2 regions of the Roseateles sp. DAIF2 genome follow, and region 1 is predicted to be linked to the other one. Evidence: riboswitches for the same ligand, from Rfam matches in the RefSeq annotation. Region 1 holds a riboswitch; the other holds the start of a gene.

Region 1 (5,403 bases):
GAACTGGAGGCAGGCGACATCCTCAAGGCGGGTTGACGGTCTTGATCCAGACGCGGCGTGACGGACGCCGAGGCACGACAGACCTGCGCCGCGAAACGAGGCGGACATCTAGGCGCAGATCGTCGAAGTCCAGGGGCGGTAACCCGCAGCGGGTGGCCGGCCTGAAGCGGGCGCTGCTCGCCACCGAAACTCAATGCGGCGAGGCCTCGCTCGCCCGCGAGCGGCAGGGCCGCATCGACAGGACCGAACGGGAGGTGGCCCGACGGTATGCGTCCGGCCAAGTCATCGTGACGTCCGGCACGAGGCCGCCGCGGGCGCTCAGAAGCCCTGGTTGTCGAAGCGCAGGCCGATCCAGGCCTGGCGACCCAGGTCCTGGTAGTCGCGCACCGGCTCGATGCGGCGGTCGGCGGCGTTCAGCAGCTTGGCCTCCAGGCGCCATTGCGGCAGGAAGCGCCAGCTGGCGCGCAGGTCCAGCACCGCGTAGGCGCCCAGCCTGACATTGCCGTCCGGCCGTGCGCCGACGCCGGTCAGCGAGGCGCCGGCGTTCCAGGCGCCGGCCTCGTAGTCGGCCGACAGGCTTTCCTGGTGCGCGGCGCGGCGCGTCACGCGGTCACCGGTGCGGTCATCCTTGGCGTCGAGGAAGTCCAAGGTCGCGCGCAGGTTCAAGCCGCCCCAGCGCTGGGTGGCGCTCAGGGTCGCGCCCTTCAGGGTCGCGCGGGCCAGGTTCGCGGGGCAGCCGGACTGGCCGGGCGGGCAGATCTTGCCGGTGTTGTCGGGGCTGTAGACGATCAGGTTGCGCGTGCTGTTGCGGTAGACGGTCAGGCCCGCGCTTGCATCGCCGGCGCTCCAGGCCAGGCCCAGCTCGGCGCTGCGGCCCTCCTCGGGGTGCAGGGTGGCGACGCCGTAGCCGGGGTAGTAGAGGTCGTTGAAGGTCGGCGCGCGGAAGGTCTTGCCGGCCAGCGCGCGCAGCTTCAGCTGCGGGCTCAGCGCATAGCTGGCGCCGATATTGCCGGTGTTGGTGTCGCCATAGGCCGAGTTGTCGTCGCGGCGCAGGCTGGCCTCCAGGCCGATCGCGTCGCCGGCGCCGAACTGCCCGGCGTAGCCGGCGATCACGGCCTTGTTGCGGCGCGTCGGTGCGCCCGTGATCACATTGCCGGCCACCTGCTCGCGCAGCTGCTCATAGGCCAGCACCAGCTGCTGGCCGGGGGCGAAGCGCAGCGCGTTCTGCCAGGTCAGCTGTTCGCGCTCGGTCTCGTAGCTGCTGAGCAGATTCGCGCCGCTGACCAGCTCGTCCTTGCCCTTGGCGAGCTGCAGGCTGGTGGTCCATTGTTCGGAGATGCGGCCGCGGTAGTCGAGCGCGAGCAGCCGCGCCTTCAGATGGTTGCGGAAATCCGGCGAGGCATCCTGCTTGAAGTCGGGCGGCGGGCCGTACTCGCTGCCGTCGAACTGCGCGTTCAGCTTGTTCTGGCTGGCCGAGAGGCCCAGGCGATGGCCCGCGAGCGGCGTGAAGCCCAGGCGCAGCTGGGCGCTGTCGCGCTTGAAGCCATCGCGGTCCGGGTTGAAGTTGCCGAACAGGTCGCCGCTCTGGCGGATCGCCGAGATGCCGCGGCTGCTTTCGCGCGCGACGCTGGCGGCATAGTCGAAGCCGCCCAGCATGCCGCTCGCCTCCAGATGGCCCTCGCGCGAGCGCTCGCCACCGATGGCCAGGCGTGCGCCCAGATGGGGCGTGGCGCCCGCCTCGCCGCGACGGGTGATGATGTGGATCACGCCGCCGACCGCGTCGGCGCCGTAGAGGCTGGAGGCCGGGCCGCGCAGCACCTCGATGCGCTCGATCTGTGCCAGGCTCATGTTCTCGAAGTTGGCCTGGCCCAGGGTGGCGGAGCCGACGCGCACGCCGTCGATCAGCACCACGGTGCTGCTGGTGCCGGTGCCGCGCAGGAAGTAGCCGGCGTTCTGGCCCGGGCCGCCGTTGCGTGCCAGCTGCAGGCCGGCATGGCGGCGCAGTGCCTCCTCGACCGAGCTCAGGCCGCCGTCGCGCAACGCCTCGCGGTCGATCAGCACCACGTCGGCCACGCTGGCGCTCAGCGGCTGGGCCTCGCGCGTGCCGGTCACGACGACCGGGGCCAGGTGTTGCTGCGCGCTGGCGGCGAGCGGGGCGAGGGAGAGGAAGGCGGCGACGGCGAGGGCGCGGCGCGGCATACCGGACGGGCAGGACGGATGTGGATACAACATGGTGGGAGGGGGACTGAATGGCAACTGCCGGGACTGCATGTCCGCCGCTTCCCCGCGGCCGCATGCGATATGGAGGCGCCAGGGGCGCCGCCGCTTGTTGGCCGGTATCCGGGCTGGCGGAAGTGGGACCGCTGTTCCCTTCCCAGGCGCCGCGGCACCCAGTGGGTCTCAACAGGGGCGCGGGCGTCGCGGCCGAATCCGCAGTAGCTTCACCCGCCTTCCGCTTACCGTTGCGGGGGCAGCTCAGCTTGGGCCGCTGCGCGGCCCCGCTGATTCCCGTTGAACTGCGCGGGCCGGACGGCCGTTGCGAGCACCAACGCGGGAATGATAGCGAGCGGAGCCGCTCAGCCGGGCAGGGCGTCGCCGAACAGCTCCAGCGCGTGGCCACGATGCAACGCGGCCAGCAGCGCCGCGGGTGGCACCGCCTGGGCCAGCGCCAGCGCACCGCTCGGTTGATGGCCGGCCGCGTGCAGCTGCCGGGCGGCCTCGACCACGATCGGCGCGGTCACCGCGTAGATATCCTGGCCGCGCACGCCGGCCTCGCGGATGCTGCCGTCCGTCATCCGCAGCCGCAGCACCAGTTCGAAGCGCTGGGCCGAGCGCCCGCTGGCATCGACCGCCGCGGGCGGCGGCGTGGTGCTGTCGCGGATGTCTTCCAGTGCCGAGCGGTTCAGCAGCGAGCGGATGCTGCGCGCCTGCAGATGCCGGGCCAGCGTGATGATCTCGCTGAAGGGCAGCTCGACCATGTCCATGCGGCCCAACGGCGCGGCGAAGGACCAGTCCCGCGCCTCGGTCTGCGGCAGCAGCGGCGCCAATGCGCCGTCGCGCAGCACGAGGCGCGGCACCTTGTTGCGCTCGCCGGTCACGCGGGTGCCACTGGTGGGCCACCAGCGATCGAGCCCGATCGCCACGGTGATCTCGTCGATCGCCTGCGCCGGCGCGCCGGCCGCGGCCAGGGCACTGGCCAACAGATCGGCCAGGCCGCCGTAGAAGCCCGCCGCCGGCGTCACGACCCGGCCGGCGGCGCGCGCCGCCGCGTCGAAATCGGCGAACAGGGCCTGGGCGCTGGCCTGTTCCGCGGTTACGTCGAGGTAATGGCTGCCTGCCCGCAGCGCGGCGCGCGCCACCGGCACCGCGGTGTCGAGGAAGGGGCCGGCGCAGTTGATCACCACCGCACAGCCGGCGAAGGCCCGCGCCAGGCCTTCCGGGTCGTCCAGCGCGGCGACGCGCCGCTCGACCTCGGGCGGCAGGCCCTGCTCGAGCCGCGCGGCATCGCGGCCGACCGCCACCACCGGAAGGCCCTGGCGAAGCGCCTCCCGGACGACGAAACGGCCGGTATGACCGGTGGCGCCATAGACGGCGATCGGGGCCGAGGCGGGTGGCTGGGCGGTGAAAGCGTGCTGGGTCATCGAGATCTCCTATGAATGATACAGACCTGTCTGTTCTTTAAAGATTACAGACAGGTCTGTAGCATGTCAAGCATGGTCAGCAAAACCGTTCTTCGATCGCCTTCCTCGCTTCCGTCCGCTGCATCGCCGTCTGCGGCGTCCCGCCCCGCGCCAGTGAAGCGAGCGGCGGCGGGCAAGGCCGCGGCCGAGCCGGCCGCCGAGCTGCGCGAGCGCATCCTCGACACCGCCTCCCGGCTGTTCTACGAGCGCGGCGTGCGCGCGGTCGGGGTGGATCTGGTGGTGCAGGAGGCGGTGATCGCCAAGACCAGCCTGTACCGCTACTTCCCGACCAAGGACGATCTGATCGTCGCCTTCCTGGAGCGCGAGGACCAGGAGTTCTGGGCGCTGTGGGACAGCGTGGCCGAGGCTCATGCGGAGGATCCCGCCGGCGAGCTGGCCGCCCATCTGCGCTGGATCGGCGCGCGCCTGGCCCGCGCCAACTACCGCGGCTGCCCGCAGATCAATGTCGCGGCCGAGTTCGCCGAGCAGGACCATCCGGCGCGCCGGGTGGCGCAGCGCCACATGCTGGCGCTGCGCGGCCGTCTGCAGGACATCGCCCGCCGGCTCGAGGGCGTGCGCCAGCCGGACCGTCTGGCCGCCCAGCTGGCGGTGCTGGTCAACGGCGCCTTCGTCAGCTCGGGCCTGCTCGATGCCGACGAGGCCACCGAGGTGCTGCTGGCGGCGCTGCAGTCGCTGCTGGACGGGGCGCGCGGGCGGCGGGGCTAGTCAGCGGAACATGCGCTGCACCACCTGCCCATTGCTGAGGCCGCCCTCATTGCCCAGGGTCGAGGGCGAGGCGAGGTTCCAGCAGGCCAGATGCGCCAGCGCGTTGACCATGATGGGCGTCAGGTAGAGCTGGGTAACGGTGTCGTAGAGCGGGAAATCGTCGACGCTCTCGATGTCCAGCCAGGCGCGCGTCTCGAAGGGCAGCTGCTGCCACCAGCTGGAGACGTTGTCGTTGTAGACCCACAGCAGTTCGACCGATTCCTGCGCCGGCACGTCGAACCAGCTGTTGGGCAGCACCTTCAGGACCTGGCGCACCATCAGCGCGCCGCCGGCGTTCTTGGCGGCCAGCAGCTTCTGCTGCAGCTCGGCGAAGGCGCTGGTCTCGAAGACCTGGTTGTGGCGGTACAGCCGCGCCGCGCCCTCGCCGGGCTGGTTCGGGCCATAGGGCACATAGCCGACGCCGGCCGCGAAGGGCTGCAGGCCGAACAGCGGCGGGATGTCGTCGGAGAGGATCACGTCGCGCCGGGCCGGGTCGCGGCTGATGCCCTCGTCGGTGTTGACGAATACGATCAGGCGCGGCACGCCGCGCGCCAGCATCGCGTTGACACCCAGGTTCTCCAGGCTGCCGCCATCGGCGAAGCGGTAGTTGAGCGCCGGCTGGCTGGCGCGCGCCTGCAGCGGCCAATAGGGATAGCGCGGCACCAGCCCCTTGAAGTCGGGGTACTGCTCCTCGAACAGCTGGGCGAAGGCGGCGCTGCTGCAGCCGGCGATATCGGACAGCGAGTACAGGCGCGCGGGCCGGCTGGTCGTGACCAGGCCGGGCGCGGCATCGCCCTGATAGGTGCTGCCCATCGCGAAGGATTCCAGCAGCCCGCCGCCGATCGCGCCCGGCTGCTGCTGCGCATTGGCCGGGAAGTTCGCCCGCACGCCCAGCATGAAGTTCGCCTCGAAGGGCATCAGGTCCGCATCGGTGGCGTCGCTGCTGAACAGGCTGGTG
Region 2 (5,403 bases), 1.7 Mb from region 1:
GGGTGTCGCGCTGCACGCGGCTGCCGTCACCGAGGAAGGCCTCGGCGATGAAGGCACACAGGCGTTGCGAGAAAAAGCTGTCGACCATGGGCATGCATTCCTTCTCAGCGGAGCGCGCGGGCCGACCGGGCCTCGCGCCAGATTTCCCGCGCCAGCAGCGCGGGGCTGTTGTGCCGGTAGAAGGCATCGGGCGAGAGCAGCAGGCCATGGCCGCGGTCCAGCTCGTCCAGCAGCTCGATCGCCGCGACCGAGTCCATCGCCAGGCTGGCGAAGCTGTCCTCGGCGCGCAGCCGGCCCAGCTCGCTGCGGGTGGCGACGGCGATGCGCTGCAGCAGCCATTGGCAGACCTCGGCCTCGCTGTCCAGGCGCAGCGGCTGCGCGGCCGCGGCGGGCGCGGCGCCTTGCTCCTCGGCCGCGTCGTCCAGCCGCAGATAGACCGGCAGCTCGCCCTGCAGGAACTCCTGCTTCAGCGCCAGGCGCTGCAGCTTGCCCGACGAGGTGGTGCGCACCGTCTTGCGCGGGATGAACAGCAGGGTCTCGATGCGCAGGCCGTATTTCTCGCCCAGCCGGGCGTTGATGCGCCGGCGCAGGTCCTGATGGTCGAGCGCGCCGCGCGGCACCTCCAGCGCCAGCGCCACCTGCTCGGTCTCGCCGTCGCCATGCTGGAAGGCCACCGCGCGGCAGTTGTGCAGCTCGGGGCAGGCCAGCAGGGCCTCATGCTCCAGATCCTGCGGGAAGTAGTTGGCCCCGCGCACGATCAGGATCTCCTTCATGCGCCCGGTGATGAACAGTTCGCCGGCCTCGACGAAGCCGATGTCGCCGGTGCGCAGCCAGCCGCTGCGCCCGTCCAGCATCTGGCCGAACTGCTGCGCGCTGCGCGGCTCGTCCTGCCAGTAGCCATGGGTGACGCTGGGGCCGCGCACCCAGACCTCGCCGAGCTCGCGCTCGCCGCGGGCCAGCTGCAGGGTGGGCTCGACGATGCGCAGCTCGAGGCTGGCATGCGGGCGCCCGCAGCTGACCACCGCCTGGGTGCCGGGGCGCTGCGGCTCGGCCGGCTGCCACTGGCCGCGCGCCAGCGCGCGGGCGTCCAGGTGGCAGCGCCGGAAGGCCTCGCCCAGCGGCTTGCCGCTGACCATCAGGGTGGTCTCGGCCATGCCGTAGCAGGGGTACAGCGCCTCGGCGCGGAAGCCGCTCGGCGCGAAGCGCCGCGCGAACTCGTCCAGCGTGCGCGCGCTGATCGGCTCGGCGCCGCAGAAGGCGATGCGCCAGGCGCTCAGGTCCAGCTCGCCGAGGTCGCGGTCGCGGATGTTGTTGACGCAGAGCTGGAACGCGAAGTTGGGGCCGCCGCTGCTGACGCCGCCGCTGCAGCCGGCGCCGAACTCACTGACCGCCTGCAGCCAGCGGTAGGGGCTGCGCACCAGCAGGCTGGTGGGCATCAGCAGGCTGGCGAAGCCGGCATGCACCGGCTGCAGGATGCCGCCGACCAGGCCCATGTCGTGATAGGGCGGCAGCCAGATCACCGAGCGGCTCTGGCCCTTGCGGTGCCCGAAGCAGTCCTGGATCAGCTGCGAGTTCTCGACCAGGTTGCGTTGGCTCAGCATCACGCCCTTGGGGCGGCCGGTCGAGCCCGAGGTGTACTGCAGCATCGCCAGCGCCTCGGGATCGGGGCGCAGGCCCGCCAGGCCCGCGGCCGGCGCGGCGTCGAACTCCTCGACCGCCAGCCAGCCGGTGCGCGCCAGTTCCGGGTCGCGGCGCAGCGCGGCCAACTCGCCGTCCAGGCTGCCGCGGCGCGCCAGCACCAGCGCGTTGTCCAGTTCCTTGAGCACCAGGCGCAGGCGCTCGGCCTGCAGCGGGTTGCGCGGCGGGAAGGTCGGCACCGCGACCACCCCGGCCGCCATGCAGGCGAAGAAGGCGGCGACGAACTGGCGGCCCTGCGGCAGCACCAGCACCAGGCGCGGCGGGATCGGCCCGCCGCATTGGCGCAGCGCCGCCGCATAGCGGCCGACCCAGTCGGCCAGCTGCGCGTGGCTCAGCTGTTCATCGGCATCGTCCTCGGTCTGCCAGAAGCGGTAGACCAGGGCATCGGGCTGCTCGAAGGCATTGCGGCGCAGCGCGTCGGCAAAGCTCCACGAGGTGCCTGCCGGCCGGGCCGGGAGCGCCGGGTCCGGCTCGGCGGGCATGGTGGCGATCAGAGGGGCGGCGACATCCATGGCGGTGGCGGATGAAGAGGCGGGCGATCAGGCCGCGACCGCGGCCTGTGCCGGCTGGACCTGCACCTGGCGCGGCCGGCACTCGATCTGGCAGGCGAACAGGCGCCGGCCGCCGACGGTCTGCGGCGGCGCCAGACGGCCGGCGCTGAAGCCGGCCATCGTCAGCAGCCGCTCGACGCCGACCGGCGAAACCGTGACCAGGCGGCTCACGCCCTGGGCGCTGGCATGGTCGATCGCGGCCTGCAGCAGCGCGATGGCCTGGTCGGATGAGAACTGGCGCAGCGCCGGGTTGCCGCCCGTCGCTTGGGCTTCGCTATCGGGGCTGAGCGTGACGAAGCGCGACAGCTCCCAGACCGCCGCATCGGACGGCAGGCCGCCGGGGGCCAGCATCGGGAACACCTCGCTGAGCAGGTAGGGCCGCGTCGTCGGCAGCAGGCGCGCGCAGCCCGAAAGACGGCCCTCGCGGTCGCGCAGCAGCACGTAGTGGGCGTCGGCATGATCGAACTGATCCAGCTCGCGCTGCGGCGCGCAGTTCAGGGTCCAGCCCAGGGTTTCGACGAAGACGCGGTAGCGGTAGGCCGCCAGCTCGGCCAGCAGCTGCTGACCCATTTCCGCATGTGCGATCGCGGTGATATTCATATGCCTCCCGTAAGGTCCGCGGACGATACGAAAGGCGCGCTCGTGCGGCACCTATCAATCTTGGTAGGACGGGGAAGCAGCGGTTTCGACGTCTACTCCCGCTCGCGCGGGATACACCAGGAGCTCAGTTGCGCGCGTGCGTGACCCTGTATTCGGCGACGCCGGGCAGCTCGCCGATATGGCTGGAGAAGCGCGTCAGGGTCTGGCCCTTGTAGTTGCGCATTGCGGTGCAGACGAAGCGCCATTCCTCGCGGCCGCCGACGCATTCGATGCTCAGCGAGCCGGGCGCGAAGCGGTAGCCGATCTGCTCGGCGAAGGCGGCCAGCTCGGCCTGCTCGAAGCGCCGTGCCGGCTCGCCGCGCAGCAGCACCGAGATCGCCGGATGCGAGGGCAGGCGCGCCTCCAGCTTGGCGCCCCACATCATCAGGCTGGCGCAGAGCAGGGTCAGCGCGATGGCCGCGAAGTAAAAGCCCATGCCGACCACGATGCCCAGCGCCGCGGCGGCCCACAGCGAGGCGGCGGTGGTCAGGCCGCTGATGTTCATGCCCTCGCGCATGATCACGCCGGCACAGAGAAAGCCGATGCCGGTCAGCACGCCCTGGATCACGCGGGTCGGGTCGGTGAAGGGCGGGGGCAGAGCGCCGGCCAGCCCGCCGAACCAATGCTGCGGGAAGGCCACCAGCACCGTCACCGCGCAGGAGGCCATGCAGACCAGCGCATAGGTGCGCATGCCGGCGGCGCGGCCATGGTAGGCGCGCTCGTAGCCGAGGATCAGGCCCAGCACCATCGCGCCGCCCAGGTGCATCAGCATCAGCACATTGGCCTGCCATTGACCGATCGCCCAATAGCGCAGCAGCTGTTCCAGGTCCAGCATGATGGGGGTCTCCCTGCGGGTGCCGACCGCCCGATGCTACGCCGCCGCCGGCCCCAGGGGCAGGTCTTGACCGCGAATCGTTTAGGATTCGCGCCGTTGGTGCTCGCGGGATGATTGCCATCCTGCAGTTAAACGGGAATCAGGAGGGGGACAGGCCAGAAGAACGGCCCGATCCTTGCCTGAGCTGCCCCCGCAACGGTCAAACGACCGGAATCCGACCCGGCGCCGTGCTTTCCCCGGCCGTGCGCCGCGGCCGTGTTTCCACCTCGCTTCCTCCGCCCACTGGATGCCTTTGCGCGTCTGGGAAGGGCCGGCGAGTCGTCGTCAGCCCGGATACCGGCCAACAAGGCGATGCGCGGTCCCGTGGCTTGTTCGGGATCGCTGCGTCATGAGGCGCGGGTCTGCGGGGAGGCAGGCCGGGCGCGACAGCGGGCCTTGGCCCAGACAGACCAGCTTCATGAGTCCCGATCCTCTGCCGTCCGTGGCCTGAGTTCTCGTTCCTCTTCCCTCGTCCTCTCTTGCTGACCGATCGGCGTGCGCGCATCGGCCCGGCGCGTCTGCGTCCCGGGCCTGCGGCCCCGTGGTCGATCCCGAGTCCACCGATGCATCACAGCTCCAAGAATCCCCGTCCGTTCCAGGCAGGTCCGTGCCTGCGCCCCTTGCCGCATGCCGCGTTGCTGATGCTGGCCGCGCTGGCCGCCGCGCCGGCCCTGGCCCAGCAGCAGTTGCAGCCGGTGCGCGTGTCCGGCCAGGCCTCAAAGCCGGCGGACGGCCTGCTGGCCTCGCAGTCCACCGCCTCGCGCCTGGACCTCAGCGCGCTCGAAACCGCCGCCAGCATCGAGGTGCTCGACGTCGAGCGCCTGCGCGCGCGCGGCGAGGCCACGATCGCCGACCTGCTGGGGCGTGCCACCGGTGTCAGCGCGCTGGGCTCGCCCGGTTCGGGCAGCACCTTCGCCAGCCGCGGCTTCAGCGGCAACGACTCGGTGGCGCTGGCCGAGGATGGGCTGCGCATGGCCACCGCCTCCGGCACCCAGTCCGTCCCCTCGGACGGCTGGGGCTATGAGCGCGTCGAGATCCTGCGCGGCCCGGCCTCGGTGCTGTACGGCGACGGCGCGATCGGCGGCCTGATCAACCTGGTGCGCAAGGTGCCGGGCCGCGAGGCTGTGAGCGAACTGAGTGCGGGCCTGGGCAGCCGGGGCGACTACCGCCTGGGCCTGGGCCTGGCGCGCCCCCTGAGCGAGCGCAGCGCGCTGCGCCTGGACCTGCTGGCCAAGGGCGGCGATGGCCATATCGAGCGCGGCGACTACCGCAACGGCAAGCTGATGAGCACCTGGCGCTGGGAAGCCACGCCGGACCTGCGCCTGGACCTGAGCCTGGACGTGCATCGCGAGCGCCCGACCGCCTATTTCGGCACGCCGCTGAAGCCGGACGGCAGCCTCTGGCGCGAGCTACGGCGCGAGAACTACAACGTCGAGGACGCGTTGTGGCGCATGGACCAGGAGCGTGCCCGCGCGCGGCTGGACTGGCGCCTGGCCGAGGGGCTGGATGCCCGCGTGGTGGCCTACCGCTTCCTGGCCGACCGACGCTGGCGCAATCTGGAGGAGTACGGTGCCAGCGCCGATGGCCGCTCGATCGAGCGCCAGGGCTATCTGGGCATCGAGCACCGGCTGCGCCAGTCGG

What was found. A riboswitch is a leader RNA that binds a small molecule or an ion and turns the genes downstream of it on or off. The one in region 1 is predicted to bind cobalamin.
Region 2: it holds a riboswitch for cobalamin, as region 1 does, so the genes downstream of both, G8A07_RS12260 (TonB-dependent siderophore receptor) here and G8A07_RS20235 (TonB-dependent receptor domain-containing protein) in region 1, are expected to answer to the same signal.

What each region holds. Positions count from the first base shown of each region.
Region 1 covers NZ_CP049919.1:4,388,608-4,394,010, reverse strand. Annotated here, with positions in the region: gene G8A07_RS20240 (hypothetical protein) at 1-36, shown strand, start outside; partial or broken gene G8A07_RS28300 (DUF1090 family protein) at 33-257, shown strand; gene G8A07_RS20235 (TonB-dependent receptor domain-containing protein) at 319-2,232, opposite strand; cobalamin riboswitch at 2,314-2,565, opposite strand; gene G8A07_RS20230 (NAD(P)H-binding protein) at 2,577-3,641, opposite strand; gene G8A07_RS20225 (TetR/AcrR family transcriptional regulator) at 3,795-4,406, shown strand; gene G8A07_RS20220 (hypothetical protein) at 4,407-5,403, opposite strand, start outside.
Region 2 covers NZ_CP049919.1:2,654,681-2,660,083, forward strand. Annotated here, with positions in the region: gene G8A07_RS12240 (acyl carrier protein) at 1-88, opposite strand, end outside; gene G8A07_RS12245 (AMP-binding protein) at 105-2,210, opposite strand; gene G8A07_RS12250 (acyl-homoserine-lactone synthase) at 2,238-2,849, opposite strand; gene G8A07_RS12255 (MgtC/SapB family protein) at 2,974-3,723, opposite strand; cobalamin riboswitch at 3,804-4,083, shown strand; gene G8A07_RS12260 (TonB-dependent siderophore receptor) at 4,326-5,403, shown strand, end outside.